DNA from 3 places in the Kitasatospora sp. NPDC051914 genome. Region 2 is predicted to be linked to each of the others. Evidence: riboswitches for the same ligand, from Rfam matches in the RefSeq annotation. Region 2 holds a riboswitch; each other region holds the start of a gene.

The links. Region 2 has a riboswitch for thiamine pyrophosphate ahead of thiC (phosphomethylpyrimidine synthase ThiC). Riboswitches for the same ligand answer to the same signal wherever they lie in the genome.
Positions count from the first base shown of each region.
Region 1: it holds a riboswitch for thiamine pyrophosphate, as region 2 does, so the genes downstream of both, thiO (glycine oxidase ThiO) here and thiC (phosphomethylpyrimidine synthase ThiC) in region 2, are expected to answer to the same signal.
Region 3: it holds a riboswitch for thiamine pyrophosphate, as region 2 does, so the genes downstream of both, AB0M03_RS16825 (cytosine permease) here and thiC (phosphomethylpyrimidine synthase ThiC) in region 2, are expected to answer to the same signal.

Region 1 is NZ_JBFAXX010000007.1:117,174-127,155, forward strand. It holds gene bfr (bacterioferritin) at 1-277, opposite strand, end outside; gene AB0M03_RS07235 (sulfite oxidase-like oxidoreductase) at 466-1,095, shown strand; gene pknB (Stk1 family PASTA domain-containing Ser/Thr kinase) at 1,111-2,859, opposite strand; gene AB0M03_RS07245 (thiazole synthase) at 2,984-3,781, opposite strand; gene thiS (sulfur carrier protein ThiS) at 3,784-4,008, opposite strand; gene thiO (glycine oxidase ThiO) at 4,002-5,156, opposite strand; TPP riboswitch at 5,151-5,263, opposite strand; gene AB0M03_RS07260 (FAD-dependent oxidoreductase) at 5,389-6,534, shown strand; gene AB0M03_RS07265 (Rv2175c family DNA-binding protein) at 6,649-7,014, shown strand; gene thiE (thiamine phosphate synthase) at 7,014-7,658, shown strand; gene AB0M03_RS07275 (polyprenyl synthetase family protein) at 7,864-8,970, opposite strand; gene metF (methylenetetrahydrofolate reductase [NAD(P)H]) at 9,155-9,982, shown strand, end outside.
Region 2 is NZ_JBFAXX010000041.1:59,467-69,448, forward strand. It holds gene AB0M03_RS25495 (NAD(P)-dependent oxidoreductase) at 1-382, opposite strand, end outside; gene AB0M03_RS25500 (cytochrome P450) at 388-1,437, opposite strand; gene AB0M03_RS25505 (class I adenylate-forming enzyme family protein) at 1,434-2,888, opposite strand; gene AB0M03_RS25510 (glycosyltransferase family A protein) at 2,900-3,640, opposite strand; gene AB0M03_RS25515 (ketoacyl-ACP synthase III) at 3,637-4,647, opposite strand; gene AB0M03_RS25520 (VC0807 family protein) at 4,857-5,549, shown strand; partial or broken gene AB0M03_RS25525 (flotillin domain-containing protein) at 5,749-6,120, opposite strand; TPP riboswitch at 6,321-6,453, shown strand; gene thiC (phosphomethylpyrimidine synthase ThiC) at 6,449-8,260, shown strand; gene AB0M03_RS25535 (CBS domain-containing protein) at 8,329-8,754, opposite strand; gene AB0M03_RS25540 (DUF5994 family protein) at 9,058-9,459, shown strand; gene AB0M03_RS25545 (hypothetical protein) at 9,491-9,880, shown strand; gene AB0M03_RS25550 (antitoxin) at 9,890-9,982, shown strand, end outside.
Region 3 is NZ_JBFAXX010000022.1:94,464-104,445, forward strand. It holds gene AB0M03_RS16800 (hypothetical protein) at 839-1,780, shown strand; gene AB0M03_RS16805 (peptidase inhibitor family I36 protein) at 1,888-2,277, shown strand; partial or broken gene AB0M03_RS16810 (spore-associated protein A) at 2,517-2,660, shown strand; tRNA gene AB0M03_RS16815 (tRNA-Ser) at 2,878-2,963, opposite strand; gene AB0M03_RS16820 (trypsin-like peptidase domain-containing protein) at 3,024-4,700, opposite strand; TPP riboswitch at 4,946-5,088, shown strand; gene AB0M03_RS16825 (cytosine permease) at 5,081-6,460, shown strand; gene AB0M03_RS16830 (glycerophosphodiester phosphodiesterase family protein) at 6,632-7,378, shown strand; gene AB0M03_RS16835 (ATP-binding protein) at 7,726-8,190, shown strand; gene AB0M03_RS16840 (DUF5926 family protein) at 8,337-9,317, shown strand; gene AB0M03_RS16845 (bifunctional DNA primase/polymerase) at 9,541-9,982, opposite strand, start outside.

The DNA of each region.
Region 1 (9,982 bases), on a different contig from region 2:
TCTGGCGGTCGGCCTCGAACATCTCCTTGACCGTCTGGCCGATCCGGACGTGGAAGAGCCGCTGGTAGTTGGGCAGGGCGTCCAGGAAGAGGATCCGGTCGGTCAGCGTCTCGGCGTGCTTCATCTCGTCGAAGGACTCGTGCCGGGTGTAGGCGGCGAGCTTCGTCCAGCCGTTGTTCTCCTGCATCTTGGCGTGCAGGAAGTACTGGTTGATGGCGGTCAGCTCGGCGGTGAGCTGCTCGTTGAGGAACTCGATGACCTCGGGGTCGCCCTGCATGGCGTGCCTTCCTGTAGCCGTCCGTCGCTTGCCCGCATCGTGGCACCGGAACGGGGGGTGATTCCAGTAAGTTCACACTTACTCGACTCTGTGGCGCATTGTCCGATTTGCCGATGGTCGGATTTCGTGGAGGGGCGTGCACGAGGGGCGCGCAACGCACATCGCCCGCCGTCTGCGACCATGGAGTCATGGGTCAGCACGAACCGGAACCGGCGCAGCCGGCCGACCCGAGACTCCCGCCCGGCCAGCGCCTCCAGCGCGGCTGGCCGGTGCTGCACTACGGCCCGGTGCCCCGCTTCAAGCCGCAGAGCTGGGACTTCCAGGTGTTCGGCGCAACCGCCTCGGCCGAGAAGCACACCTGGGACTTCGAGGGCTTCCACGCACTGCCGCGGGTGACCGTGCGCGGCGACATGCATTGCGTCACCCGTTTCTCCATGCTCGGCAACGAGTGGGGCGGCGTCGCCGCCAAGACCGTCGTCGACCTGGTGCCGCCCGCCCCCGGCGTCACCCACGTCATGGTGTGGGCCGAGTACGGCTACAGCGCCAACCTCAGGCTCGCCGACTTCACCGACCCGCAGACCGTCTTCGCCACCCACCGCAACGGCGAGCCGCTCACCGTCGAGCACGGCTTCCCCGTCCGCCTCGTGGTGCCGCACCTGTACGCCTGGAAGGGCCCCAAATGGGTGCGGGCGGTCGAGTACATGCGGGCCGACCGCCGCGGCTTCTGGGAGGAGCGCGGCTACCACAACCTCGCCGACCCGTGGGCCGAGCAGCGGTACTCCTACCAGGAGAAGCCGGGCGACGGGCCCCTGCGGTAACCCGTCAGGGGGCGCCTAGAACAGGCCGAAGCTGATCACCACGGTGCTGCCCTGGGGGCGGGGGGTGCCCGCCTTGGGGGTCTGCCCGGAGACCTTGCCGGTGCCGAACAGGTTCAGCCCTGTGGTCTGCACCTTGAAGCCGGCCTCGGTGAGCGCCTTGGCGGCGTCGTCCTTGCTCAGGCCGACCACGTCCGGGACGGGCGCCATGCCCTTGCTGACCACCAGCGAGACGGGGGTGTTCGGGCTGACGGAGGTGCCGGCGCCCGGCTCCGCGCTGATCACCGAACCCTCGGGCACGTCGTCGTCGAACTCCTCGCGGGTCGTCCCCGGGGTCAGCCGGGCATCGGTGAGCGCCTTGCGGGCCCGCTCCACCGGCAGGCCCTCCACGGACGGCACCGGCACCCGGTCGGGACCCTTGGAGAGCACCACCTTCACCGGATCGCTCCTGCGGGCGCGGGCACCCACCCCGGGATCGGTGGAGATCACCTGCCCGGCCTTGACGGTCTCGCTGAACTGCTGGCTGAACGTGCCGCGCAGCCCCGCCCCGTCCAGGGTCGACACCGCCTGCGCCTCGGTCTGCCCGAGCACGCTCGGCACCGTCGTGTACAGCCCGTCCGAGAGCAGGTACGTCGCCCCGCCGACCAGCAGCAGCACCACGGCGATCACCGCGGTCCAGATCAGCGGGGTGCGCGAGCGCGGCGGCCGCGGTGCCCGCGCAGGGCGGGCCGGCACCGTCTCGTCGTACGGGCGCGGCGGGGTCAGCAGGTCGGCGGGTACGTCCAGCACGCTGGTGCGCTCCACCGGCCGGTCGACCACCGCGGTGATCTCACCGGTCGGGTACTGCGGGGTCGGCCGGGTGGAGGCCGGCGGCTCGGCGTCCAGCTGGGCCGGGGTGAGCGCGCGGCGGGCCCGCTGCAGCGCGGCCAGCAGCTCCACGGCGTCCCAGGGGCGGGCCTCCGGGTCGCGGGCGGTCGCGGCGGCCACTATGGCGTCCAGCTCCCGGCCGACGCCGGGTGCGGCCAGCGAGGGCGCCGGAACGTCCTCGTTGAGGTGCCGGTAGATCACCTGCATGGCGTTCTCGCCGGTGTGCGGCTTGGCGCCGGTCAGCATCTCGTACAGCAGGATGCCGGCCGCGTAGACGTCGACCCGCTGGTCGGTGGGGCCCTCCTGGCGGATCTGCTCGGGGGCGAGGTAGGAGACGGTGCCGAGCACGGTGCCGGTGGAGGTGGTGCTGGTGACGGCGTCGCCCGCGCCCTCCGTGCCGGTCAGCAGGCGGACCAGGCCGAAGTCGGCGACCTTGACCATGCCGCCGTCGGTGATCAGCACGTTCTCCGGCTTGACGTCCCGGTGCACCAGGCCGGCCCGGTGGGCGGCGCCCAGCGCGGCCAGCACCGGCTCCAGGATGTCCAGGGCGGCCCGCGCCGACAGCGCCCCGCGGTCGCGCAGCAGGTCGCGCAGCGTCCGCCCGGGCACGTACTCCATCGCCAGGAAGACCGCCCGGCCGTCGGCGCCCTGGTCGAAGACGTTCACCACGTTCGGGTGGGAGAGGCGGGCGACCGCCTTCGCCTCGCGGATGAACCGGCCGGTGAACTCGTTGCCGCCGTCGGCGGCCAGCGCGGGGTGCATGACCTTCAGCGCGACGACCCGGTCCAGCCGGGTGTCCGTGCCGCGGTACACGGTGGCCATGCCCCCGACGGCAATGCGGCGATCCACCCGGTACCGGCCGTCGAGCAGGGCACCGATCAGGGGGTCGTCGAGCGTCATGTCCACCCGAGGAGTGTAGGGCGCAGGGGTGACCCTCGGCTCGGGACGGCGCGGCCCCGGGCCGGGTTGTGCCGATGTTGAGACATGCGGTGGCGCCCCCGGGGGCGCGGGGTGCCCCGGAGCGTTAGAACGCCGGGTGCTCGCGGGTGTCGAGGTGGGCGCGGCCGGCCATCTGGGAGGACGCCTCGGCGTGGAAGCGGCGCGGGATGCGGCCCGCGCGGTAGGCCAGGCGCCCGGCCTCCGCGGCGCGCCGCATGGCGTCCGCCATCAGCACCGGGTCCTGAGCCCGCGTCACCGCCGAGGCCAGCATCACCGCGGAGCAGCCGAGTTCCATCGCCAGCGCCACGTCCGAGGCGGTGCCCGCGCCGGCGTCGAGGATCACCGGCACGCCCGCACTCTCCACGATCAGCTGGAAGTTGTGCGGGTTGCGGATGCCGAGGCCCGAGCCGATCGGCGAGCCCAGCGGCATGATCGCCGCGCAGCCGACGTCCTCCAGCTTCCGCGCCAGCACCGGGTCGTCATTGGTGTACGGGAGCACGGTGAAGCCGTCGTCGACCAGCGTCTCGGCGGCGTCCAGGAGTTCGATCGGGTCGGGGAGCAACGTCCGCTCGTCCGCGATCACTTCGAGCTTCACCCAGTCCGTGCCGAGCGCCTCCCGGGCCAGACGGGCGGTCAGCACGGCCTCCCCGGCGGTGAAGCAGCCCGCGGTGTTCGGCAGCACCCGGATCGCGTTGCGGGCCAGCACGTCCAGCACCGAGCCCTGGGTCGAGGCGTTGACCCGGCGCATCGCCACCGTGGTCAGCTCGGTGCCGGAGACCTGCAGCGCCTGCTCCAGCACGTCCAGGCTGGGGGCGCCGCCGGTGCCCATGATCAGGCGCGAGGTGAAGGTGGTGTCCGCGATGGTGAGCAGGTCGTCGGCCATCGTCAGCCTCCCTGGACGGCGGTGAGGATCTCCACCCGGTCGCCCGCGCCGAGCACGGTCGCCGGCCAGGCCCCGCGCGGCACCACGGCCTCGTTGACCGCGGCCGCCACCCCGGTGTTCGCGGCGCTGACCTCGGCCACCACCTGGGCCAGCGTGGTGCCCGCGGGCAGCTCGCGCGGCTCGCCGTTGACGGACAGGGGGACGGGCGCCGGTTCGGTGTTCAGCATGCGAGGGCCTTCGAGTGGAAACGGTCGGGGGAGAAGGGGGCGGCGAGTCCGGGGACGCTCCCGGTGGCCAGGTACTCGCCGAGCAGGTCGGCGGTCACCGGCGTCAGCAGCACCCCGTTGCGGTAGTGCCCGGTGGCGGCGACCAGCCCCGGCAGCGCGGTCGGGCCGAGCAGCGGCGCGTTGTCGGGCGAGCCCGGGCGCAACCCGGCGCCGGTCTCCACCAGCGGAAGCTCGGTCAGACCGGGTACCAACTCGTGTGCGTCGCGCAGCAGTTCGTAGACCCCGCCGGCGGTGACGGTGGTGTCGAAGCCCTGCTCCTCGCTGGTCGCGCCGATCACCAGCTCGCCGTCCGCCCGCGGCACCAGGTAGATGTGCTGCCCGCGGACCACCGCCCGCACGTTGCGCGACAGGAACGGCCGGTACGCCGGCGGCACGTGCAGCCGCAGCACCTGGCCCTTCACCGGCCTGACCGGCGGCAGCACACCCTCCGGCAGGCCCGGCAGCAGGTGGCTGCGGCAGCCCGCCGCCAGCACCACCCTGTCGCCCGCGAGCTCCTCGCCGCCGTCGGTGCGCACGCCCGCCGCCCGGCCGTCCTCGACCAGCAGTTCCCCGGCGCTCGCCCGGTGCAGCACCACCCCGGCCCGCTCGCAGGCCGCGACCAGGGCGCGGGCCAGGCGCCGGCCGTCGACCTGGTGGTCCCCGGTGACCAGCAGCCCGCCCCGGACGCCCGGAGCCAGCATCGGCTCAAGTCGGCGGCACTCCCGCCCGGTCAGCCACTGCGAGTCCAGGCCCAGCCGGCCCTGGAAGGCGTGCAGTTCGCGCAGTTCCTCGCGGTCGTCCGCGTCCAGCGCCACCGCGAGCGTGCCCGTCCGCCGGTACCCGGTGTCCAGGCCCGTCGCCTCGGTCAGCTCGGCGGCGAACGCCTCGTACCGCTCGTTCGACGCCATCCCCAGGCGCAGCAGCGGCTCCTCGCCGTACTGCAACTCGGTGACCGGCGCCAGCATGCCCGCGGCGACCTGCGCCGCACCGCCGCCCGGGGCGGGATCGACCAGCGCCACCGACAGGCCGCGCTGCGCCGCCCGCCAGGCGACGCCGAGCCCGATGATGCCGCCGCCGACCACCAGCACGTCGGAATGGGACCGTGCCACGTCGCTGATTCTCCCTTCGCCGGCATGACCCGGATCAGGTTCGGACGGTCGCAGGCCGCTCCAGCCCGCCTCTCAGCCCGGTGCACCGGGCTCCCGTGTGGTGTGCACCCACCATAACGCCGGGTGTCGCCCACCCCGAAAGGGCGTACACGGGCTGGACACCCCGGCCGATAGGGTGGCCGCCGTGGCAGAGCTGAACAGCACGGACCGGGTCGTCGTCGTCGGCACCGGCATGGCCGGCGCGCAGTGCGCGCTCGCACTGCGGCAGGGGGGATTCGGCGGCCGGGTGGCCCTGGTCGGCGACGAGCCGCACCGCCCCTACGACCGGCCGCCGCTGTCCAAGGACGTCCTGCTCGGCAAGACCGACAGCACCGCCTTCGACATCGACTGGGAGGACCTCGGCGTCGAGCTGCTCCTCGGCCGCCGCGCCACCGGCCTCGAACCGGGCGTCCTGCACACAGACGCCGGCCCGCTCGACCACGACGCCCTGGTCGTTGCCACCGGCGCCGAGGCCGTCGAACTGCCCGGCGCGGCCGGCGCCCGGCTGCTGCGCACCGTCGACGACGCCCTCGCGCTGCGCGCCGACCTCACCCCCGGCACCCGGATCGCCCTGGTCGGCGCCGGCTGGATCGGCGCCGAGACCGCCACCGTCGCCCGTCGGCTCGGCTGCCGCGTCACCGTCGTGGAGGCCGGGCCCGCCCCGCTGCCCGGCGCCCTGCCCGCCGAACTCGGCGCGCTGATGGCCCGCTGGTACGCGGACGCCGGCATCGACCTGCGCTGCGGCACCGGCGTCGCCGCCGTCGAGCCCGGCGGCCTGCTGCTCGCCGACGGCAGCCACGTCCCGGCCGACCACGTCGTCGTCGGCATCGGCGCCCGCCCCGCCACCGGCTGGCTGGCCGGCTCCGGCGTCGCCCTCGACACGAACGGCGCCGTCCTCGCCGACGAACGGCTGCGCACCACCGCCCCCGGCGTCTGGGCCGCCGGCGACTGCGTCTCCTACCCCTCCGCCCGCTCCGGCACCCGGCTCACCGTCCAGCACTGGGACCACGCCCTGCACTCCGGAGCCGCGGCCGCCGCCTCGCTGCTCGGTTCCGACGCCGCGTACGACCCGGTGCCGTACTTCTGGTCCGAGCAGTTCGGCCGCATGGTCCAGTACGCCGGGCGGCACGGCGACGCCGACGAACTCCTGTGGCGCGGCACGCCCGACGACCCCACCTGGTCGGTGCTGTGGCTGCGCGACGGCGCCCTCACCGCCCTGCTCGCCGTCGACCGGCCGCGCGACCTCAACCAGGCCAAGCGGCTCATCGACAAGGGCACCGTGCTCGACCCGGCCCGCGCGGCCGACCCCGAGGTGCAACTCAAGTCCGCCGCCGCCTGACCCGGCGCCCGGCCCCCGACGCCCGGCGGCCGTCCGGTCACGATCCGTCATCGGTCACCCGCGCCCGGTGCGGGCTGCGTGCACGCGGGGCCCGGCAGGTGGCAGTCTGGTGCCGTGAGTGAGATCGATCCCAAGATTGACGCCCTGGTCCCGGCCTGGATGTACCTGCCCGACATCTCCGAGCTGTGGGGGGTGCAGGTCACCGAGGTCCGCAACATGGTGAAGTCCAACACCCTGCTGGCCGTCCGCCGCGGGGAGAACAAGTCGCTGCAGGTGCCCGCGGCCTTCATCACCCCCGACGGCCCGGTGAAGCACCTCGTCGGCACCCTGACCGTGCTGCGGGACTCCGGCTTCAACGACGAGGAGATCCTCGAGTGGCTCTTCACCGAGGACCCGTCGCTGCCCGGCAGCCCCATCCAGGCCCTGCACGAGAACCGCGCCACCGAGGTCAAGCGCCGCGCCCAGGCGATGGCGCTCTGATGGCCGACCCGCGCGAGCTCCTGGCGGACGCCCGGCTGTACCTGTGCACCGACGCCCGGCGCGAGCAGGGCGACCTGCCCGCGTTCCTCGACGCGGTGCTCGCGGGCGGCGTGGACATCGTCCAGCTCCGCGACAAGGGTCTGGAGGCCCGCCAGGAACTCGAGTACCTGGAGGTCTTCGCCGACGCCGCCCGCCGCCACGGCAAGCTCTTCGCCGTCAACGACCGGGCCGACGTCGCGCACGCCGCACGGCCGCAGGTGCTGCACCTCGGGCAGGACGACCTGCCGGTGCCGGCCGCCCGCGCGATCCTCGGTGAAGGGGTCGTGATCGGACGGTCCTGCCACGCCGAGGCGGAGGTCGACGCCGCGATCGCCGAACCGGGCGTCGACTACTTCTGCACCGGCCCGGTCTGGCCCACCCCCACCAAGCCCGGCCGGCCCGCACCCGGCCTCGGCCTGGTCTCCTACGCGGCCAAGGCCGTGACGGACCGTCCGTGGTTCGCCATCGGCGGCATCGACGAGACCAACCTCGACGAGGTCCTCGCGGCCGGCGCCCGGCGGATCGTCGTCGTCCGCGCCATCACCGCCGCCGAAGACCCGGGCGCAGCAGCCGCCTCCCTGGCCCGCCGCCTCCGCAACGCCTGAGGGCCAAGCCGGCCCGTCAGGGGTGCGGGGAACTGCGCAGTCCGAGAGCGGGCATCACGACGGTACGGGCCGAGCCGGTTTCCGTACGACGACCCGCATCCGAATTGCGCAGTTCCCCGCGCCCCTTCTTGTGGTTTGCCGTTCTGGCTCGGTGGGCCCAGCCCGGACTGCGCAGTTCCCCGCGCCCCTGATCGAGCTCTCCGGGTCAGTGCTTCCGGACGGTGGCGGCTTCGGCGAGGGCGAGGAGGGTGGGGCGGGCGGGGCCGTCGGCGAGGGGGGCGGCGTCGAGGGCGGTGAGGGACTGGTGGACGAGTTCGTCGATGCGCGCCTCGACGCGGTCGGCGGCTCCGCTGCGCTCCACCAGCGCCCGCAGGACGGGGATCTCCTCGGGGGCCAGGTCGGCCGCGCCGAGGCGTTCGTCGAGGTGCCGGGCGTCGGCGGGGGAGAGGCCCCGCATGGCGTGGGCGACGAGGAGGGTGCGCTTGCCCTCGCGGAGGTCGTCCCCGGCGGGCTTGCCGGTGACGGCGGGGTCGCCGAAGACGCCGAGGAGGTCGTCGCGGAGCTGGAAGGCCTCGCCGAGCGGCAGCCCGAACGCGCTGTAGGCCTCGACGAGTTCCGGTCCGGCGCCGGCGAGCAGGGCGCCGGTCTGCAGCGGCCGTTCGATGGTGTACTTCGCGGACTTGTAGTGGAGGACGGTCTGCGCCCGGTCGAGGGCGCCGTCGTCGGCGGAGTCGCCGGCGACGGGCTCCAGGACGTCGAGGTACTGGCCGACCATCACTTCGGTCCGCATGAGGTCGAAGACGGGCTTGGCGGCGCGGACGGCCTCGTCGGGCAGCCCGGAGGACTGGAAGAGTTCGTCGCACCAGATGAGCAGCAGGTCGCCGAGGAGCACGGCCGCGCTGGCGCCGTACTGCTCGCGGTCGCCGCGCCAGCCGTGCTCGCGGTGCACGGCCTCGAAGCGGCGGTGCACGGAGGGCAGCCCGCGGCGGGTGTCGCTGCGGTCCATCAGGTCGTCGTGGACGAGGGCGCTGGCCTGGAGGAGTTCGAGGGCGGCGGCTGCGTTGGCGATGCCGGGGTGGTCGGCGGGGCCGCCGGCTCCGCGCCAGCCCCAGTAGCAGAAGGCGGGGCGCAGCCGCTTGCCGCCGTCGAGGAGGAAGTCGCGCAGTGCTTCGGAGACCGGCCCGAGCTGGGGGGAGATGCCGGCGAGCAGGGCGCTCCGGCCGTCCATGAACGCGGCGAGGGCGTGGTTGACGCGCTCGCGCACGGCCTCCCGGTCGATCGGGTTGGCCGGCAGGCTGGTGGGGGAGGGCACGGTGTACTCCGGGTCGCTGGGCTGACAATCAGCCTATCCGGCGGCGGTGGGGCCTCCGAATCGGTGCGCCGGCCCCCGCCTCTGCTGCGGCCGGATGACCTGCGTCACCCCGTGTCCCACGTGCGTATCTCATTCAGTGGACTGCGTTTGGTCACGCTCCGCGGCGGACCGATAGCCTGCCAGCATGGCACTCGGCATCCCCTCCACCCGGACCGACCGCGCGCAGACCGTCCGGGACCTGCTGGCGGCCGGCGACCGGTCGTTCTCGTTCGAGTTCATGCCGCCGCGCAACGAGGCCGCCGAGCGCCGCCTGTGGGATGCGATCCGCCGCGTCGAGGCGCTCGACCCCAACTTCGTCTGCATGACCTACGGCGCCGGGGGCTCCTCGCGCGGCCGGACGGTCAACATGGTCGGCCGGATCGCCACCGAGACCACGCTGACGCCGGTCGCGCACCTGACCGCCGTCGACCACTCCGTGGCCGAGCTGCGCAACATCATCGGCCAGTACGCCGACGCGGGCGTGCGCAACGTCCTCGCCGTGCGCGGCGACCCGCCCGGCGACCCGATGGGCGCGTGGGTCCGCCACCCCGACGGCGTCACCTACGCCTACGAGCTGGTGGAGCTGATCAAGGGCATCGGCGACTTCTGCGTGGGCGTGGCCGCCTTCCCGCAGATGCACCCGCGTTCGGAGAACTGGGACGACGACATCCGGCACTTCGTCGCCAAGTGCCGGGCCGGCGCCGACTACGCGATCACGCAGATGTTCTTCGAGGTGGAGGACTACCTGCGGTTGCGCGACCGGGTCGCCGCGGTCGGCTGCGTGACGCCGATCATCCCGGAGATCATGCCGGTCACCAACATCCGGCAGCTGGAGCGCTTCCCGCAGCTGTCCGGCTCGGACTTCCCCGAGGAGCTGAAGGCGCGCTTCCTGGCCGTCGCCGACGACCCGGAGGCGGTGCGGGCGGTGGGCATCGAGCACGCCACCGCGATGTCCGAGCGGCTGCTCGCCGAG
Region 2 (9,982 bases):
GGTGGCCGCCGCCGGTCGGGTGGTCCTCGCGGACCAGGCTGCGGTCGGCGCGCGGGTCGTAGACGCTGGCGCTGGAGACGAGGACCACCGGTGTGCCCGCCGCGGCCGCCAGCAGCCGGGCGGTGCCGTCGACGTTGACGGCGTGCTGCTCGGCCTCGGCGGGGGAGCCCGGCGGGTGGTCGCCGACGGCGGCGGCGCAGTGCACCACCAGGTCGGCGCCGCGCAGGTCGGGGTCCTCGGCGGCGGCGTCCCAGCGGACGTGGGTGCCGACCGGGCCCGGTCGGCGGCCCAGGCAGCGCACCTCTGCGCCGGCGGCGGCCGCGGCCTCGGCGAGGTGCGAGCCGCAGAAACCGCTGGCGCCGGTGATCGCGATGCGGAGCATGCGGATCAGCCCTTCCGTACGAGCAGCGAGGAGTAGCCGGGGAGGGCGGCACGGCGGTCCACGGAGGCCCGGACGACCACCGGCCGGTGCGGGGCCAGCGCGGCCAGGAAGTCGGTGAGCTGGGCGCGGGCGAGGCGGGCGCCGGGGCAGGCGTGCGGGCCGGCGCCGAAGACCGCCTGGGCGGCCTGCGGGTCGGCGGGCCCGCTGCGGTGGGCGCCGGCGGCGTGCCGGGCGACCAGCACCAGCCGGTCGCCGCGGCCGATTGGGCAGCCGGCCGCCGTTGCGTCGTCGGCGGCGACCCGCGGCAGGATCGGCGAGGGTGCGGTCAACCGGAGCAGTTCGGCGGCGAGTTCGGGGGAGACGTCGCTCCACAGGCCGGCCCGGGCGCACCAGGCGGCGGCCCGCGGGAGGGCGGCGATCGTGGTGTTGACGGCGGCGACCGCGAGCATGGCGTCCCGGCCGCCCGGCAGCAGGGAGGTGAGGTGTTCGGCGGCCGTCGTGGAGGTGCGCCGGGGCAGGCCGGGCAGGTGCTCCCGGGCGGCCTCGGCGGCGGCCTCCGCGCAGGCGCGGGCGAGTTCCGCCGGTTCGGCGGTGCTGCCGGTGAGGGCGGCGGCGGTGGCCCCGGCGAGCTCCCGGACGACGTCCACCAGGTCGACGGTGCCGGTGAGTCCGGCGAGCCGGCGGTCGAGGACGCTCTGCCACACCGGGCGCAGCTTTTCGGTGCCGTGGGCGCCGAGGAGTTCGGTGAGGTCGCGACGGGCGGCGCGGTGCTCGCCGCCGTCCTGGTCGAAGAGCAGTCCGCCGTCGGTGCGCCGGGCGGCGGCCCCGCCGGTGGTGCCCTCGGCGGTGCGGTCCAGCGGGACGCGGGTGAGCACCTCGCGGTACGCCTCGGCGCCGTGCACCAGCACGGTGCTGCCGAGGCGGACGACCGGCCGCCGGCGGGTGGCGGCGAGCAGTGCGAACAGCACCGGGTGGGAGGCCAGGTAGACCCGCCGGTCGAGCCGCCGGGCGGTGCGGTGGGCGCGCGCCGGAACGGCCGTGCGGTCCGCGCTCACCGGGCGAGCTCGCGGGCGCAGAGCCGGGCGGCGGCGGCCCGGTCGGGCTTGCGGGAGCGGCCGGCCAGCGGGATATCGCCGAGCAGGACGGCGTCCGGGCGGGCGCTGCCCATCCGGGCCAGCGGGCGTTCGAGGTCGGCGCGCAGCCGGTGCCGGTCGGCGCCGCGGCGCGGCTGGACGAGGGCGACCAGGCGTTCGTCGCCGTCCCCTGCGGGCACGCCCACCAGCAGGGCGAGTTCGACGTCCGGCAGGTGCAGGGAGGGCTCGTACAGGCCCGGGTAGATGTTCTCGGCGCGGCGCAGCACCATGTCCTTGCAGCGGCCGGCGAGGACGATCCGGCCGTCCGGGTCGAGGCTCGCGCGGTCGCCGGTGCGCACCCACGGGTCGGGGCGTTCGCCGAGGTAGCGGTCGCGGGCGGCGGCTCCGGCGAGGAGCAGTTCGCCGCCGTCGGCGAGCCGGGCGGTGACGCCGGGCAGCGGGTGGCCGAGCAGGTCGCCGTCGGCGTCGAAGGCGGACTTGTCGGCCTCCTCGACGGCCGCGGCCGGGAACAGCTCGGTGAGCGCGTACACGCCCCAGGCCTCGGTGGCGCCGGCCTGCTTGGCACGGCGCAGCAGTCCGGCGGAGGCCGGCGCGGAGCCCGTCCAGACCCGGCCGGTGAGTTGGTCGAGGCCGCGCAGCTGGGGCGGTGTCAGATAGGTCTCGGCGGGGGCGAGGCGGCGGACCTGCCGGCCGAGCACCTTGGGCGAGCGGGCGGGCAGGGCGACGGTGGCGCCGGCCGCCAGCGAGGGGACGAGGACGAAGAAGGTGCCGCCGAGCACGGCCTGCCCGGCCTGCGGGCGGACCAGCCCGGCGACCGCCCGCATCCCGGCGGCGACCGAGGCGCGGGTGTGCACCACGGCGCGCGGGGCGGAGGTGGTGCCGGAGGTGAAGACGATCACCGCGTCGCCGTCGCCGTCGTAGGGCGCGGGCGGGCGGCCGCCGGGGGTGCGCAGGGCGGGGGCGCAGCCGGGGCGGCGCGGTCCTGCGGTGGCGACCGGGCCGAGCGCGTCGAGACGGGGCAGTTCCAGCGAGGCGCGGCGGGCGAGGCCGCGGGCCCAGCCGGCCACGGCCTGGGCGGCGGCGTCCGCGACGACCAGGGCCGGGCGGGCGAGTTCCAGGCGGGCGAGCAGCACGTCCGGGCCGGCCGAGGGGTCGAGGACGGCGGCCCGCAGGCCGAGCCGGTGGGCGGCGAGCATCAGGGCGAGCGCGCGCGGGCCGGGCCGGACGGCGACGCCGAGGGTGTCCCCGGCGGCGAGCCCGTGACCGTGGTGGAGTGCGGCGGCGTACGCGTCGGCGAGGTCGGCGATCTCGCCGCAGCGGGCGCGGACCCGGACGGCTCCGCTGCGGGTGCAGCCGAGGACGGCGGGCCGGTCGGCGCCGTCCCGCAGGACGCGGGTGAGGTGGTCGAGCACGTCCGGCTCCTTCATCGGGGGTCGACGCCGCGGCCGCCGCTGCCGCGGTCCAGGTACCAGCGGGCGGTGCCGACGACGCCGTAGGCGCGGATGCGGCGGGTGGAGTTCTGCACCACCATGTCGCGGCGCTGCACGATGGCCGTGGTGTGGCGGCGGACGCGGTTGATGAACGTCCGGTCGGTGGGCGAGGGCCGGCGCGGCATGCCGCCGACCGCCTCGTACAGGTCGGCGGTGATCGCCATGTTGTTGCCGGCATGCATCCGGTACGGCACCAGGAAGCCGTGCCGGCGGTGGTGTGCGGGGCGGATCCGGCCGAAGAAGGCGCCGAGCACCACCAGGGTGCGGAACAGCCGGCGGCCGACCGGCCCGTGCTCGTCGCGGCGGGCGGTGATGTGGCCGCAGACCAGGCCGCGGGAGGCGAGCAGCCCGGCGCGGGCGGCGGCCGTCCAGCCGGGTTCGGGCAGGCAGTCGGCGTCGGTGCGGGCCAGCAGGTCGGCGCCGTGGGCGATCGCGTGCCGGAAGCCGGTGTCGACGGCGCAGCCGACCCCCTTCTCCGGCTCGACCAGCACCCGGACGGGGAACGGCGCGTTCGCGGCGAACTCCTCGACGACGGCGGCCGTCCGGTCGTCGGAGGCGTTGTCGACCACCAGCAGGGTGAAGTCGGTGTCCCGCTGGGCGGCCAGCGCCCGCAGGGTCTCGCCGATCCGGGCCTCCTCGCGGTAGGCGGGCACGATCACCCAGAGCGCGGTCACGGCACCTCCCACACCATGGTCATCAGGCTGACGCCGCCGCCGAGGCCGACCATCAGCACCTTGTCGCCGGAGCGCAGCCCGCCGTGGATGCGGTCGAGCTGGACACCGAGGGTGGCGCTGGCGACGTTGCCCAGCTCCGGCACGGTGAGCACCAGCTTCTCCTGCGGCACCCCGGTGAGCTCCACGAAGCGCTCCAGGTAGGGCACGGTCACCTGGTGCACCAGCACCCGGGCGTACGCGTCCCAGCCGAGCCCGGTGCGGGCCGCGACCCGGGTCAGGATGTCGCCGCCGATCTTCTCGAAGACGCCCCTCAACTCCTTGCCGCCGCCCCGGAAGTAGCTGTACTCGTCGCCGCGCGGGTGCCGCGAGCCGCCGCCGGGTATGCCGCCGACCGCCCAGTGCTCGGAGGCGGTCTCGGTCTCCACGTCCAGGATGCCGCCGCGCTCGACCGGTTCGACGACCACGGCCGCGCCCGCGTCGCCGAAGGTGTAGCCGGCGAAGCCGTCCCGGAAGTCGGCGAGCCCGGACGGGTCGCGGCGCATCGCCCGGCTCGGGGTCTCGCCGGTGACGACCAGCGTCCGGCGGGCCCGTCCGGCGAGGATCATCGCGCGGGCCACGTCGATGCCGTTGATGAAGCTGTTGCAGGCGTTGGAGACGTCGAAGGCGTGGGCGCGGGAGCCGAGTTCGGCCTGCACCAGGTGGGCGGTGGCCGGCTCGCAGACGTCCCGGGTGGCCGAGGCGTACACCAGCAGGTCGATGTCGAGCGGGTCGTACCCGGCGTTGCCGAGGGCGTTGCGTGCGGCGGCCAGTGCCAGCGTGGAGGCGTACTCGTCGTCGGCGGCGAACCGCCGGGTGGCGATACCGGTGGCCTTCTCGAACATCCGCTCGGGGAGCCGGAGTCCGCTGCCCGCCACCACCTCGTCCTGGAGCTGCTGCGACGTCAGCACCCGGGCCGGCAGGCCGGAGCCCACCGCGGTGATGCCCACGCTCGGAATTCGAAGGTCCATGCCACCATGCTGCCGGGCGCCGGACGCCCGCGGCCTGAGTACCCGTACTCAGCCCGGACCGGTGATCACCCCCGACCTTCGTGCTGGGCCCGGGCCGTGACATCCGTCATGCGGATCCCGGTGCGGCCGACACTGCCGGGCGGTACCCCCGCCGCGAGATTCTCGATGCATCGGGAGAACGGGCACCACCGACACGGGGAGCGGACACCATGGCCACCATCACCAGCAGCGCGACGATCGAGCAGACCGGGCAGAACGGGCAGGCCGGGGCGGGCGCGTCGAGGCTCGACGCCTTCAAGCCCCTGCTGGTCGACGTCGCCGTGCCGCTCGGCGTCTACTACGCGGCGCACGGCCTGCTCGGCCTCGGCCTGGTCGCCTCGCTGGGCGTCAGCAGCGCCGTCCCGGCCGTCCGCACCGTCGCCGGACTGCTCCGCAACCGCAGCCTCAACGGGCTGGCCCTGGTGATGCTGGTGGTCAACACCGTCGGCATCACGCTCTCCGCGATCAGCGGCGACCCGCGGCTGATGCTCGCCAAGGACGGTGCGATCAGCAGCGTCATCGGCCTCTCGGTCATCGTCTCCGCCTTCGCCGGGAAGCCGCTGATGACCGCCGGCCTCAAGCCCTTCGTCGTCAAGGGCATCGCCGCCCGGGCCGCCGCCTGGGAGCGCCTGGCCGCCGGCTCCGCTGCCTTCCGCAAGCAGGAGCGCAACTTCTCGCTGGTCTGGGGCTCCGCACTGGTCGCCGAGTGCGTCGCCCGGGTGGTCGGCGCCTACACCGTGCCGGTGGAGACCATGGTCTGGCTCGGCACCGTCTTCCTGGTGGCCGCGATCGCCGTGGGCATCCTCGGAGGCAACGTCTTCGCCGGGCGGATCGCCGAGCAGGTCATCGCCGAGTCCGAGTGACCTCCCCCGTACAGGGATTGCAGGCCCACAGGAACCCGCAGGCCCTCGCAGGCCCGAAACACCCACCGGGGGAGGCACCGTGCGCGCCAGGGGCATCAACTACGACACCGGCTTCACCCCCGACGGGGAGACCACCCGGCCCGAAGCCGACGGCCCGCCGACCGCACTGCGCGGTCGGCGGGCCGTCGCGGTGCAATCCCTAGTCGTCGGAGCCCTCCTGGACGGGGATCGGGTGGCTCACCCGGCCCGCCGCCGTCGGCTCGGCGGCGGGCCGCTGCTGCGGCTGCGTCGCCGCGAGCAGCTGCCGGGCCAGGCCCAGGCCCGTACCGCCCATGGTGAGCGCCTTGGCGAGCATGTCCGCCATGCCGTTCGCGCCGTTCAGCACCACCATGTGCTCGACGTTCCCGAGGGCCTCCGCGCCGGCCCGGACGATGTCCGGCCAGTTCTCCGCCAACTGCTGGGCGACCACGGCCTCCTGGTTCTCGGCGAGGGCCGCCGCCCGCGCCTTGATCGCCTCGGCCTCGGCCAGGCCCAGCGCGCGGGCCGCCTCGGCGGCCGCCAAGCCCTTGGCCGGGAACGCCTCCGTGCCGTTCCGCTCGCGGACGTACACCATCACCCCGCCGACCAGTCCCGGCCCGATCCGGCCGGTCACCCGCCCCGTGCTGCCCACCATGCCGGCCAGTCTGCCGCGCCGGTCCACTGGCCGGAACCCGTCTGGACCTGCCCGGATGCGGCCGCTACGGTGTTGACGTCTTGTTGCGGGCACCCGCCCGCAACCAACGGGAGCTCGGAGCACCGGGCTGAGAGGGCGCTGAACGGATCGCATGTGTGCGAACCGACCGCTGCGCCGACCGCAGGAACCTGACCGGGTAATGCCGGCGTAGGGAGTAGAGGGTCTGATGACCATCTTTGAAGCACAGCCGCAGTCTGCCTCCGGCCGGGGCGTCAGCAGCGCGTCCACCGGCTACCCCACCCCGGCCTGGCGCAAGGCCCACCGCGAGGGAAGCCGTCCCGACCTCCGCGTCCCGTACCGCGAGGTCCTCCTCACCAACGGCCGCACCGTCCCGCTGTACGACACCTCCGGCCCGTACACCGACCCGTCCTACGAGGCCGACGTGCGGCGCGGCCTGCCCGCCCTGCGCGACCCCTGGATCCGCCAGCGCGGCGACGTCGAGGAGTACGAGGGCCGCGAGGCCCGCCCCGAGGACGACGGCATCAAGCACACCTCGCCGCGCGGCGGGAACCTCCGCAACCTCGACGCGGTCTTCCCCGGCCGCCCCCGCCGCCCGCTGCGCGGCCGGGCCGGCACCGCCGTCACCCAGCTCGCCTACGCCAAGCAGGGCGTGATCACCCCCGAGATGGAGTTCGTGGCCCTCCGCGAGGGCCTGGCCCCGGAGTTCGTCCGCGACGAGGTGGCCCGCGGCCGGGCCGTCATCCCGGTCAACGTGAACCACCCCGAGGTCGAGCCGGCGATCATCGGCACCAACTTCCTGGTGAAGATCAACGCCAACATCGGCAACTCCGCCGTCACCTCCTCCATCGAGGAGGAGGTCGAGAAGATGACCTGGGCGACCCGCTGGGGCGCCGACACCGTCATGGACCTCTCGACCGGCCGCAACATCCACACCACCCGCGAGTGGATCCTGCGCAACTCCCCCGTGCCGATCGGCACCGTGCCGCTGTACCAGGCACTGGAGAAGGTCGACGGCCGGGCCGAGGACCTCAGCTGGGAGGTCTACCGCGATACGATCATCGAGCAGTGCGAGCAGGGCGTCGACTACATGACCGTCCACGCCGGCGTGCTGCTGCGCTACGTGCCGCTGACCGCCCGCCGCAAGACCGGCATCGTCTCCCGCGGCGGCTCGATCATGGCCGCCTGGTGCCTGGCGCACCACGAGGAGAACTTCCTCTACACCAACTTCGAGGAGCTCTGCGACATCCTCGCCGCGTACGACGTCACCTTCTCGCTCGGTGACGGCCTGCGCCCGGGGTCGATCGCGGACGCCAACGACGAGGCCCAGTTCGCGGAGCTGCAGACGCTCGGCGAGCTCGGCCGGATCGCCCGCGAGCGCAACGTCCAGGTGATGATCGAGGGCCCGGGCCACGTCCCGATGCACAAGATCAAGGAGAACATGGACCTCCAGAAGGAGATCTGCGACGAGGCGCCCTTCTACACCCTCGGCCCGCTCACCACGGACGTCGCCCCCGGCTACGACCACATCACCTCGGGCATCGGCGCCGCGATGATCGCCTGGTGGGGCACCGCCATGCTCTGCTACGTCACGCCCAAGGAGCACCTGGGTCTGCCCAACCGGGACGACGTCAAGACCGGCGTCATCACCTACAAGATCGCCGCCCACGCCGCCGACCTCGCCAAGGGCCACCCCGGCGCCCAGGCCTGGGACGACGCGCTCTCCGACGCGCGCTTCGAGTTCCGCTGGGAGGACCAGTTCAACCTGGCCCTCGACCCGGAGACCGCCCGCGACTTCCACGACGAGACGCTGCCCGCCGAGCCGGCCAAGACCGCGCACTTCTGTTCCATGTGCGGTCCGAAGTTCTGCTCGATGAAGATCAGTCGAACCATCACGGAGAAGTACGGCGATGGTGCCCCTGAGCCCGAGTACGACGCGGAGGCCGTAGAGGGCATGAAGGCCAAGTCGGAGGAGTTCGCCGCCCAGGGCAACCGGGTCTACCTGCCGCTGGCGGACTGACGGCGGACCGCGCTGTCCTGGGAGGCGGAGGGGGCTCCCAGGACAGCGCTTCGGCCCAGCGCGACGGGTCACACGGGCGTGGTGGCGAGGAGGCCGGTGACGCGGTCCGCTGTGAGCACGCCGAGGAGGTAGCCGTCCTCGTCGACGACGGGCCAGACCGTCAGGTGCTTGATCCGCATCGCGATCGCGGCCAGGGCCAAGCCCATGGTCGGCCACGTGAACGGTCCGCGCTGGTGCGTGGTGGTGCTGATCGCGGTTCGCTCGGTGTACCAGGAGCGGGTCAGGAAGGGGTGGAGTCCGGTGCGGGTGACCAGTCCTTCGCACCGGCCGTTGTGGTCGCGGACGAGCAGGTACTCCACGTGGGCGCTGCGGAAGATGTCGTTGGCCTGGTCGACGGTGCTGTCATCGGTTATCTGGTATTCGCAGGGATCCATGGCGTCGGCGACCGTGAGGCCGTGGCCGAGCCGTGCCGACTGCGAGGGGTGAGTGGTCACGGTGTCCACCGTTCCCGTCTCCGGCTGCCCGTTCGGGGCCGCCGGGCTGTCATTCACCCAGAACGAAGCCGGAACGGATACCGGAATGCGGGATGCCCTGGATGTCTTCGAGGCTACTCCTGTGGCGGGCGGCCCGGGGAAGACCGCTGCGGAGTACCGTGGGAGACAACCGAGGACATTCCGCACACCGGCATCAGCGCCGGCGTCGCCCTGGGTCATGATTGGTCCCTCGTGGACCGGACGGGCGGCCCCCTCATGATGCCGATCCCCCTCCCTGAGCCCCCCTCTCCCGAACCGTGGTCGGTGCCCGGTGTCCCGCTGCTGCCGCGCCTGGTACTGGAACCGACCATGTCGCGGGAGGGCGTCTTCGACGGCGCCTGGTGGCCCCGCTCGAACCACGTCCTCGCCGAGCTGCCGGACCTGATCACCGCGCTCGGCGCCCACCTCGGACGCATCATCCGGGCCGGCCTCGACACCTCGGCCTGGGACGGCGTGCCCCAGTCCGTCGTGGCGAACGGCTTGGCGGTCCGGATCAACTGGTTCGCCGGCAGCGATGCGACGATCAGCCTCACACGGGGCTTCCAGGACCACTTCCTGCTGCTGGTCGTGCCGCCCGGCACCGCCCCGGGGACGGCAGCCTCGGCGATGGCCCGGGCCTCGGCAACCGGAAACCACACCCCGGCAGCTGAACTCCTGCTCGGCTGACGGACAGCCATCGTCGTGTCCGGCCCGGTTCATGACTGAAGTCGTCCTCGATGGAGATCAGCAGAAGCATCACGGAGCTGTACGGCGACAGGGACGAGAACCCGAATACGACGCCGGGGCCCTGGCGGGCATGCAGGCCGAGTCCGAGGAGTTCGCGGCCCAGGGTATCCGGGTCCACCTCCTGGCGGACCGACCTGCCGGAGGCGATCGCTGGTTGAGGACGAGTGCGACGGACGAGGTCCTGGTCTGCGCCGCCGAGGCCAGCGGCATGCTGACCGGCCCGTTCGGCATCCGGGAGGATCTGCCGACCGAGCCGAGCCCCGCTGAACCGGCCGCGTGGGTCGACCGCAGCTCGTCCCGTTACTCCCGTTCGTCCGTGACGGCCGGTTTGATGTCTGCATTTTGCAGCTGTTGGCGCTAAAGTGCAGATATGACGGCGCTCACCATCCGGGACGTCCCGGACGACCAGATCCAGATCTTGAAGGTCCGCGCAGCCCAGGCCGGCAAGTCGCTTCAGGCGTTC
Region 3 (9,982 bases), on a different contig from region 2:
ACGTCACGAATCAGTTGATGGAACGCAGCAAGCACAAGCAAGCCTTACGGGTCCGGTGGGACGAGAAGAAGCTCGATGCGTACGTCGACTACGTGGGGCGGGCGCGGCAAGGACGGTGCGCGAACATCGATCGGCACCCATGACGGGCGGTCAGAGGTGCCGGTCGGGAGGACGGCGCGGACTCGGGCGTGGTCGGCCGGGCGGTCCAGGATGACCACCTCGAACTCCTCCAGGCCGCTGCCAGTGCCGCGGCGCCTGCGGCAAGTCCTGCACCGACCAGTGACGCTTCCTGGGTGACAGGCAGCGCTGCGAACCTCCTCCAGCCGTCATGGATGTCACTCCTCGCGACAATGGCCCGTGGCTCAAAGCCCCGGTGACGCACCAAGCTCGGCACTTGGTGAGGGAGGGCTGTTCAGCTTGACGCCGTGCCTTGCCAAGACCCATCCGAGCTGGCGGCTCTGTCGATGGCCGGGCGGGTGCGGTCGGCCGGTCGGCGGGGGTGTCGGCGGTGTCCTGGTCTTCGGAGTGCCGGTACGCCGAGAGCCAGCGGTACCGTGCGCCGGCGCTTGTCCTTGGTTCAGGTGCAACGCGGTGATCCGGCTCGCCCGGCAGGACTGACCCGGGCGCCGAGGCTCCCGGCCGGCGTCGCCGGGTGCTACGCGCACGAGACCGCCGCGATACGTCCGCGCACCACGATGGTCCAGGGTGAGGGCTCACCCGGCGGCCCACTGCCAACGGACCGGAAGAGGATGCAGGACGAGATGCGGAAGATGTGCAAGCACGTGGCCACCGGTCCGACGGTGACCGCGATCGGGGCTGCCGGCGTATGAGTTCCGCCGTGCATCAGCGACTGACCGGCAGAGGTGTGCGGGTAGGGCTGGCCGGGCTGGCCGGGCTGGCCGGGCTCATGTGCCTTGCCCTGGCCGGTTGTTCGTCATCCGGGCAGCCAGCCGCAGAGGCGGTGCCGACCACGCAGTCGCCGTCCGCACTCCCGGCGAGTGCCGGTCCGCATCTTCCCATCGAGCCGTATCTCTTCTCCGAGGCGGAGGCGGAGAAGCTGACCAGGGCGGGAGCCGTGCTGCGCAAGGCGTGCATGCAGCGGTTCGGTCTCGACTACGCCATCAGCCCCGCCGGCCCGCCGACCGGACCGCGCACGTTCATGGACCGCCGGTACGGCGTGACGGACCGGGCCGAGGCGGCGGCAAACGGCTACCACCTCGGCGACCGCGACCCGCGCACCCACCCGGTCCGCCCGCCGCAGTTCTCCGCCGCGCAGCAGCAGGTGCTCACCGGGCACCTCCCGGGGAAGACCGGTGCGGACGAAACGAACCTCCAGGTCAACGGCGTACCGGTACCACCCGGCGGCTGTTACGAGGAGGCGAAGCGCGGCCTGGCCGGTGCGGGGGAACTGGGCCCGAGCAGCGTGGCCCAGCAGGCCAACTTCCAGACTTTCAAGGCCAGCATGTCGGCGGCGCAGGTCACGCAGGCATTCGAGGCGTGGTCCGGCTGCATGAAGAACAGGGGTTACTCCTACCCCAATCCGATGGATGCCATCGGCGACCGGCGCTTCCTGGGGGACTCACCCACACCGCTGGAGCTCCAGGTGGCGACGGCTGACGTGATCTGCAAGCAGCAAGTGGATCTGATCGGCACCTGGTTCGCGGTCGAGGTTTCCTTGCAGAAGGAATTGATCGCACGGCAACAAGCCGAATTCACGGCGGTGCTCGCGGCGAAGACCGAGCAACTCGCCAAGGCCGACGCCGTGCTGCGCGATCAGTGAAGTAGTGGGCTGACACTTTTTCGCGTCCGGGCGCGCCCGCCCTTCCCAGGTACGCCGAGGGGATTGCACACACGCCCGGAACGTCCCATGAAGAGAGGATCAAAGAAATGAAGCGCACCCTCAAGCTCGCCGCAGCAGCCCTGGGCGCTGCCCTGCTCGTCCCCACCCTCGCCACCTCCGCGCAGGCCGCCGTCAGCGACTGCCCGGACGGCAAATTCTGCCTCTTCTACAACTCGAACCAGCAGGGCTCCCACTTGGCGGTGTCGACGAACATTCGCGACCTCGCCGGGTACACCTTCACCAGCCCCGGCAACGGCCGGGGCCAGCACGTCAAGAACAACGCCGCATCGGCTGTCTCCAACGTGTGCATGACGGTCCGGGTGTACTACAACTCGAACTACAGCGGCCCGATGGACATGTTCAACTACCGCAATGCCGCGAACCTGGTCAACACGTACAACGAGAACGCCTCGGTGAGGTTCGCCGAGGACTGCTGAGCCTCACCCACGTGGCAACCGGTCGCCGGTGCGCGTACCGGCGTACCGGAGCCGGGCTTCGGCGAAGACCGCGACAACACCGCCGTAATAGCGCGGGATCGCGCACGACCACCCACTACCTGATCCACCGTCACGTGCGGAGCGTCGACGCTCGTGCAGCGGAGCATCAAGCAGACTCCCGCCCGCGTGGGCGTCGCAGTGGTCGCCACCGCCGGCGCCGTGGTCGCCGCCCCTCGGTGGCACAGGCCACCGACTACAACGGGGTCTGCGGTTCGGGTTACCACGTCGTCGACTCGATGTCGCTCGCGGATGGCACCGCGTTCCTGACGTACGACAGCTCGATCGGGCAGAACTGCGCCGTGACGGTCCGCAACAGTCCCGGCAGATCAATGGCCGGGAAGAGCAGGCCAACGCCGTGATCGAGCGCTTCCTCAACGGCGAGGGCCCGGCTCGTCGGACGCCGAATCCGTTCCACGGGTGTTCCACACGCCCTGATCAGGAGGGGTGCACGAGTGGGACGGTCCGGGACGGGAAACGCGAAGGGCGGGTGCCGGTTTGCTGACGGCACCCGCCCTGATCAGGCAGTTTCACCCACCTGCGCGGAGGGTGTGGGATTTGAACCCACGGTGACCAGAGGCCACGACAGTTTTCAAGACTGTTCCCTTAGGCCGCTCGGGCAACCCTCCTGGCGGAGGTCAGCCTAACGGGTCGGAGCGGGTTCGGTGCACTCCGTTTCCGGGACGCGGTCAGTTGTCACCCTTGCGCTCGCCGAGGGTGACGGTGGTCTTGGCGGCCTTGCCGTCGCGGGTGTACTCGACCTCGACCTTCTCGCCGGGCTTGTGCGTCCAGATCTCGGAGACCAGGGTCGGGCCGCTGTCGATCGGGATGCCGCCCAGCTTGGTGATGACGTCGCCGGCCTTGAGGCCGGCCTGGTCGGCGGGGCCGCCGGGGGTGACGGCCGGGGTGCCCTGGACGGCGGCGGTCTGGATCTGGGCGCCGTCGCCCTTGTAGTCGTCGTTGCGGAGCACGCCGAGGATGGCGTAGACCGGCTGGCCGTCCTTGATGAGCGTCTCGGCGACCCACTTGGCCTGGTTGATCGGGATCGCGAAGCCGAGGCCGATCGAGCCGGCCCGGCCGGAGCCGCTGGTGTTGGACTGGATCGCCGAGTTGATGCCGATCACCGCGCCGGAGGCGTTGAGCAGGGGGCCGCCGGAGTTGCCGGGGTTGATCGAGGCGTCGGTCTGCAGGGCGTTCATGTAGGAGGCCTGGGCACCCGTCTCGTCGCCGGAGGCGACCGGGCGGTCCTTGGCGCTGATGATGCCGGTGGTGACGGTGCCTTCGAGGCCGTACGGGGCACCGATGGCGATGGTGGCGTCGCCGACCGCGACCTTGTCGGAGTCGCCGAGCGGCAGCGGGTTGAGCTTGTCCTTCGGCGGGTTGTCGAGCTTGATCACGGCCACGTCGTAGCCCTGGGCGCGGCCGACCACCGAGGCGGTGTAGGACGAGCCGTCGGAGAACTTGACGGTGAGCTTGCCGCCACTGGCTGCCGGGGCGACCACGTGGTTGTTGGTGAGGATGTGGCCCTCGGTGTCGAAGACGAAGCCGGTGCCGGTGCCGGACTCCTGCGAGCCCTGCGCCTTGATGGTGACGGTGCTGGGCAGCGCCTTGGCGGCGATGCCGGCGACCGAGTCCGGTGCGCGGTCGGTGACCTTGCGGCTGTCGCTGACGCTGACCGTGGTGCTGGTGCGGCTGGTGCCGCCGGAGCTGTCGTCGCCGGTGACGGCGGCACCGATGGCGCCGCCGGCCACGCCCGCCACCAGGGCGACCGCGGCGATCAGCGCGACCATCCCGCCGCGCTTGCGGCGCGGGGGCTGGCTGCCGGCCGAGGCGTACGGGTGGCCGGGGCCGCCGGGCTCGCCCGGGTTGCCCGCACCGGGAGTGCCGGGGCCGCCCGCCGGGTGCCCCCAGCCGCCGACCGGGTGGCCTGCGCCGAAGGGGTGGTGCACCTCTCCGGTGGGCATCGGCGGCGCCGGCGGCGGGGCCGAGGGCGTGCCGTACGGGTCGGTGGAGGCGACGGGCGGAGCCGCGTAGGGGTTGGCCGGCTGCGGCTGGACGGGGGGCGCCACCACGGGCGGCGGGGCGTCGATGTACGGGGACGGCGCGGCCGGGGCCGCGGGCGGCGGGGCGTCGATGTAAGCGGGGGCCGCGGGGGCGGCCGGCGGCGCGTCGATGTACGGGGACGGCGCGGCCGGGGCCGGCTCGCTCAGCTTGCTGAGGGCGAGCGTCGGCGCGGACTCAACGACCGGCTGCGGCACGTCGGCCGCCGCGGTGTCGGGAGCCGGAACCACCGTACGGGGCTCGCCGGAGGGCTGCTGCTGCGCCTCCTGCGGCCCGGTGGATCCACTCGCGTGCTCGGTGCTCAAGGACGACCTCCATAGCTGACAGGACCTTGGCCCACAGTGTTTCGCATGTCGGATTCGGTTGCCGTAAGGAGCCCCCTGAAGAACGTCTAAGAATCCTTAGGCGTCCCTGACAGGATGCCTCCGACCTGCACCGGAGCGGATCCGCACGGCGGCGGCGCGCGGATGTCGGCCCGCGGTCCCGCGATACGGAACGGAAACCTCCGGGCCTTGGCGTTCCCGGCGGGTCCGGCTAGCCTGTCGTCCCAATCTGAACACGCGGGAGCTTGGACCTTCCAGGCTGAGAGTGCGCCGATCGACCGGCCGGGTCCGTTCCGGGCCGGACGAGGGGGCGCTGACCGCCTGAACCTGTCCGGGTAATGCCGGCGTAGGGAGTATCGGCCATGACGGCTGTTTCGCCTGCCCCTGTTCCCGGTGTCGAGGCCGGTCGGCGCGTCGAGGCGCCGCTCGTCCTGGACACCGCCCCTCCGCGGACGCTCGACTTCCGCGCCCAGTTCGCGCTGTGGGCCAATCTCGGCGTCAGCCTGATCGGCTTCCAGAGCGCGGTCACCGTGCTCGGCCTCCCCGGCCACGAACTCTCCTTCGCCGCCGCGGTGACCGCGATCGTCGCGGGCACGGTGATCGGTACGGCGATGCTGGGCGTCGCGGCGCTGATCGGCGCCCGCACCGGCGCGCCGGCCATGGCGATGCTGCGCGGCCTGTTCGGCACCCGCCTCTCCTACGTCCCGACGGTGCTGAACATCCTGCAGTGCATCGGCTGGGGCGTCTTCGAGCTGATCGTGATCGCGGGCGGCGCGCAGACCGTGGCCGGCACCCAGGGCTGGCGCTGGCTGTTCGTGCTGCTGGCCGGCGTGCTGACCACGGTGCTGACCATCTGGCCGCTGGGCTCGATCGCGGTGCTGCGCAAGTACGTGGCGGTCGCGGTCGGCGTGGCGATGGTGTACTTCACCGTCCAGCTGGGCCGGCAGGGCTTCCCGGACCCGGGTGCGGGCAACTGGGACGGCTTCCTGTCCGCGACGGACGCGATCATCGCGGTGTCGATCTCCTTCGTGCCGCTGGCCGCCGACTACACCCGGCACGCCCGCACCCCCGGTTCGGCGTACTGGGGCACCTTCGCCGGCTACTCGCTGGCGCAGGCCTGGTGCTACATCCTCGGCCTGATCGCGCTGCTGCAGTCGGGCGGCGACACCTCGAAGATCTTCTCCTCGTTCACCGGCGTCGCGGCCGGCTGGGTGTTCCTCCTGGTGCTGGTGATCCGGGAGACCGACCAGTCCTTCGCGAACGTGTACTCGACCGCGATGTCCGTCCACAACCTGCTGCCCAAGGTGGACCGGCGCCTGCTCACCGGCGGCATCGGCGTCCTGGTGACGCTGCTGGCGCTGCGCATCCAGGAGGGCGAGTTCTACGCCACCTACGCGAACTTCCTGTACCTGATCGGCGCGGTGTTCGTGCCGCTGCTGGCGGTGCTGGCGGTGGACTACTTCCTCGGCGCCGGCCGGTACGGCTGGAACACCTCGCAGGACGCGCCGTCCCGGTGGCCGATGCTGCTGCCGTGGGCGCTGGGCTTCGCCACCTACCAGTTCATCGCGCCGACCGGCATCGCGGACTGGTGGACCGGCTTCTGGAAGGACCTGCAGTCGGCGCTGCACTTCACCCCGCAGCCGTGGACCTCGGCCTCGCTGTTCGGCTTCCTGGTGCCGGCCCTGGCAACCTGGGCCCTGGCACTGCTCACCTCGCGCCGGACGGACCGCACCGCGGCCTGACCCGCGCAGCCCCGCCGGGGCGCCGGACGGAGCTGTTCACCGCGGGTTTTCCGTGGCGAATCCGTCCCGACATCGGACCACTCGTAGGGTGTTGATGTGGACACTCAGAAACTCCGTCAGGCCGCCCCGGCCGCCGGCGGCCAGGCCCGGGACCGCCGGGCGGTCAAGGTCATCGCCCACCGGGGCTCCTCCGCCGCGCTGCCCGAGCACACCCTGGAGGCGTACGCCCGGGCGCTGGAGGACGGCGCGGACGGGCTGGAGTGCGACGTCCGGCTGACCGCCGACGGCCGGCTGGTGTGCGTCCACGACCGCACCGTGCAGCGCACCTCGGACGGCCGGGGCGTGGTCTCCGCCATGACCCTGGCCCAGCTCTCCGAGCTGGACTTCGGCTCCTGGCACTCGCCCGGCACGCCGCGGCCGAGCTCGATCCTCACCCTGGAGGGGCTGCTGGAGCTGGTGGCCGAGGCCGGCCGCCCGGTGGAGCTGGCGATCGAGACCAAGCACCCCACCCGCCACGCGGGCCGGACGGAGGCCGAGCTGGTGCGGCTGCTGGACCGCTTCGGGCTGCTGCCGCGCACCCCGGAGGAGTCCACCGTCCGGATCATGAGCTTCTCCGAGCTGTCGCTGCACCGGATCCGCCGTGCGGTGCCCGCGGTGCCGACGGTGTACCTGCTGGAGCGGCGGCTGCCGGTGCTGGGCCGCACCCGTGCGCTGCCCGGCGGGGCCGGCATCGCCGGGCCCGGCATCGAGCTGGTGCGGCGCAACCCCGGGCTGGTGACGGCGCTGCGCCGGGCCGGGCACCGGGTGCACGTCTGGACGGTGGACGAACCGGCCGACGTCGAGCTCTGCGTGGAGCTGGGCGTGGAGGCGCTGATCACCAACCGCCCGCGCGAGGTGCTGGCGCAGCTCGGCCGCTGAGCGCGCGACCCCGGCGGATCGGAGTGCAAGGAGCGCGCACGGGGGAGCGCAAACTGCTGACGGATGCTCAGAGAACGCTCAATTCCTAAGACTTTCACAACGGACCGTAAGCGGTTTATCAGAGGTTGAATACCGTGCGTCGCGGCCTCTTGAAATGTCCGCGAGTGATCGCCCCGCGGCTGTTTCCGACGCATTCTCCAGGGGCATCCATCCCTCGGCAGACGCTGAAGGAGGTCCCGGGGGTGGCGTTGATGGTGGCGCGTGCTGTGCCCGAAAAGGTAGGGCCGACTTCGTCGACCATGGCGGTGCCGCACGGTCCGGCAGGCGTCGGAGCGGCACGGCGGAGGATGCGCAGCGAGCTCGGCGATCGCTCGATACCGGACACGGTCATCGACGACGCGGTGTTGATCCTCTCCGAACTGCTGAGCAATTCCTGTCGATACGCACGGCCGCTGGGAAAGCTGGAGGAACTCGGCGATCGGACGGCGGCCGGCATGGTCGACGCACTGCTCACCCGGTCGGTCACGGTGTCCGGGAACGGCACCAGGGAACGTCCGGGCGAACCCGGTCAGGACGGAATCCTGGTCCGCTGGTGGACGCATGCGGACGGCCTCACGGTAGAGGTCACCGACGGCGGGGCGAGCACCCGGCCGTTGCCCGCCAGCCCTTCGTTGACCGCCCGCGGCGGCCGCGGGCTGAGCATCGTCGGCAAGCTGGCCAGTGCCTGGGGCGTCCGCGACGCGCCCGGCGAGGTCACGGTCTGGGCCGCCCTGGCGCTGCGGCCGGACAAGCGGGACGAACCGGCGGCATAGCGGCGGCGCGGCAACGGGCCGGCGCGGGGCGTGCGGGGCGGGGCGGCGCTGCGGCCGGTCGGGCGCGGGGGTGCGTCCGCACCGGGGCGCGGCACGAACCTCAGTAGGCTGCGGGTGCACTGTCGCCGTACCCGGGAGCCGAAACCATGGCCAAGAAGGCCGCAAAGTCCTCGTCGCAGACCAGCACCGCCACCGCCACCGGCGAGATCCCGGTCGTCGGCGCGCGCGAGAAGTGCCCCTGCGGCTCCGGCCGCCGGTACAAGGCCTGCCACGGCCGGGAGGCCGCGCACGCGGTGCAGGAGCTGGTGCACCGCCCGTTCGAGGGCCTGCCGGGCGAGGCGGACTGGGTCGCGCTGCGCGAGCTGGTGCCGGCCGCGACGGTGCCGCTGGCGCTGGCCGCCGGGGTGACCGACGGCGCGGTCGGCGAGGTGCCGTCGGTGACGCTGGCGACCGTGCTGCCGCTGGCCTGGCCGGCGCTGCGGCGCGCCGACGGGTCGATCCTGCTCGGCCTGCAGACCCAGTCGGGATCGGGCGACCTGAGCCGGGACCTGGCGGACGCCCTGGAGCTGGCGCTGGCCACCGAGCCGGGCACTCCGGTGCCGTCCCGCCGGACGGTGCCGGGCGGCCGCCGCCTGCAGGACCTGCTGGACACCTCGGCCGAGTTCACCCCGGCCGTGCACACCGGCTTCGAGTTCTGGCTGGAGGACGCCGAGTCCGCGACCGGCGAGGTCGCGGCCTCCCTGGAGCGCGCCAACGCCTCGGCGATCCCGACCGAGAAGGTCGCCGGCGTGGACGCCGCCTACTGGTGCGGCACCCCGGACAAGAACCACCTGCGCTGGGTCATGACGGTGCCGGAGGAGAAGCTGCTGGACGCGCTGGCGCGGCTGGCCGCGGCCGACCGGACCTCGCTGGGCGAGGGCACCAAGCTGGTCGGCTCGTTCCGTGCGCACGGCCTGACCGTGCCGGTGTGGGACCTGCCGCTGGAGTTCACCGCGGCGGACTGCGAGAAGCCGGCCGCCGAGTTCGCCGGGCGACTGGCCGAGGCGCTGGCCGAGACCACCCCGCTGAGCGCGGAGGAGCGCCGGGCCCGGGCCAACCTGGTGAGCCGTCAGATCACCCTGAACTGACGGGGAATGTGACTCCGGTCACATTTCTGGCGGCGGGACGAAAATGCCAGGTCGGCCATGGGCGGACAAATTGGCTCCCCGCCGGATCTTTGTTACTGTTTAAACAGTCCGGTCGCTGGTGCATCCCCCGTCGCCAGCGACCGGATTTTCCATTCCCGCGGAGCCCGTGTCGTCGGCCCGCGGAGCCCCTGCCGCCGGCCCCGCCCCGGGTGGGAGCCGCCGCTCAGTACGCCAGCCGGCTGCCGTCCGGCTCGGCCACGCTCGCCGCGATCAACCCCTCCAGCAGGGTGCCGACCTGAGGCAGCCACAGCCCGTCCGCGGCCGGCGGTGACACCCAGTGCACTCCGCCGGAGCCGGTCTGCGAGGGCGGCAGCAGCACGTACCCGCCGGTGCCGTGGTAGCGCAGCGAGCCGGGCACCCAGGGCCGCTCGGCGAGCAGCCCGCCCAGCTCCTCCAGCGTGAACGGCGCCACCAGCAGCGCGTACCGCGACGGGGTGGCCAGGACGGGGCCCACGGGCACGCCCAGCTCGGCGAAGTACCGCAGCACGCGCTCCCCCGCGGCGGTCGGCAGGCTCACCGCGCACACCGTGCCGCCGGTGGCGGCCAGCACCGGCGAGCCGGGCGCCCGGTGCTCCCACCACCACTGCACCATCCGGCCGTCGGTG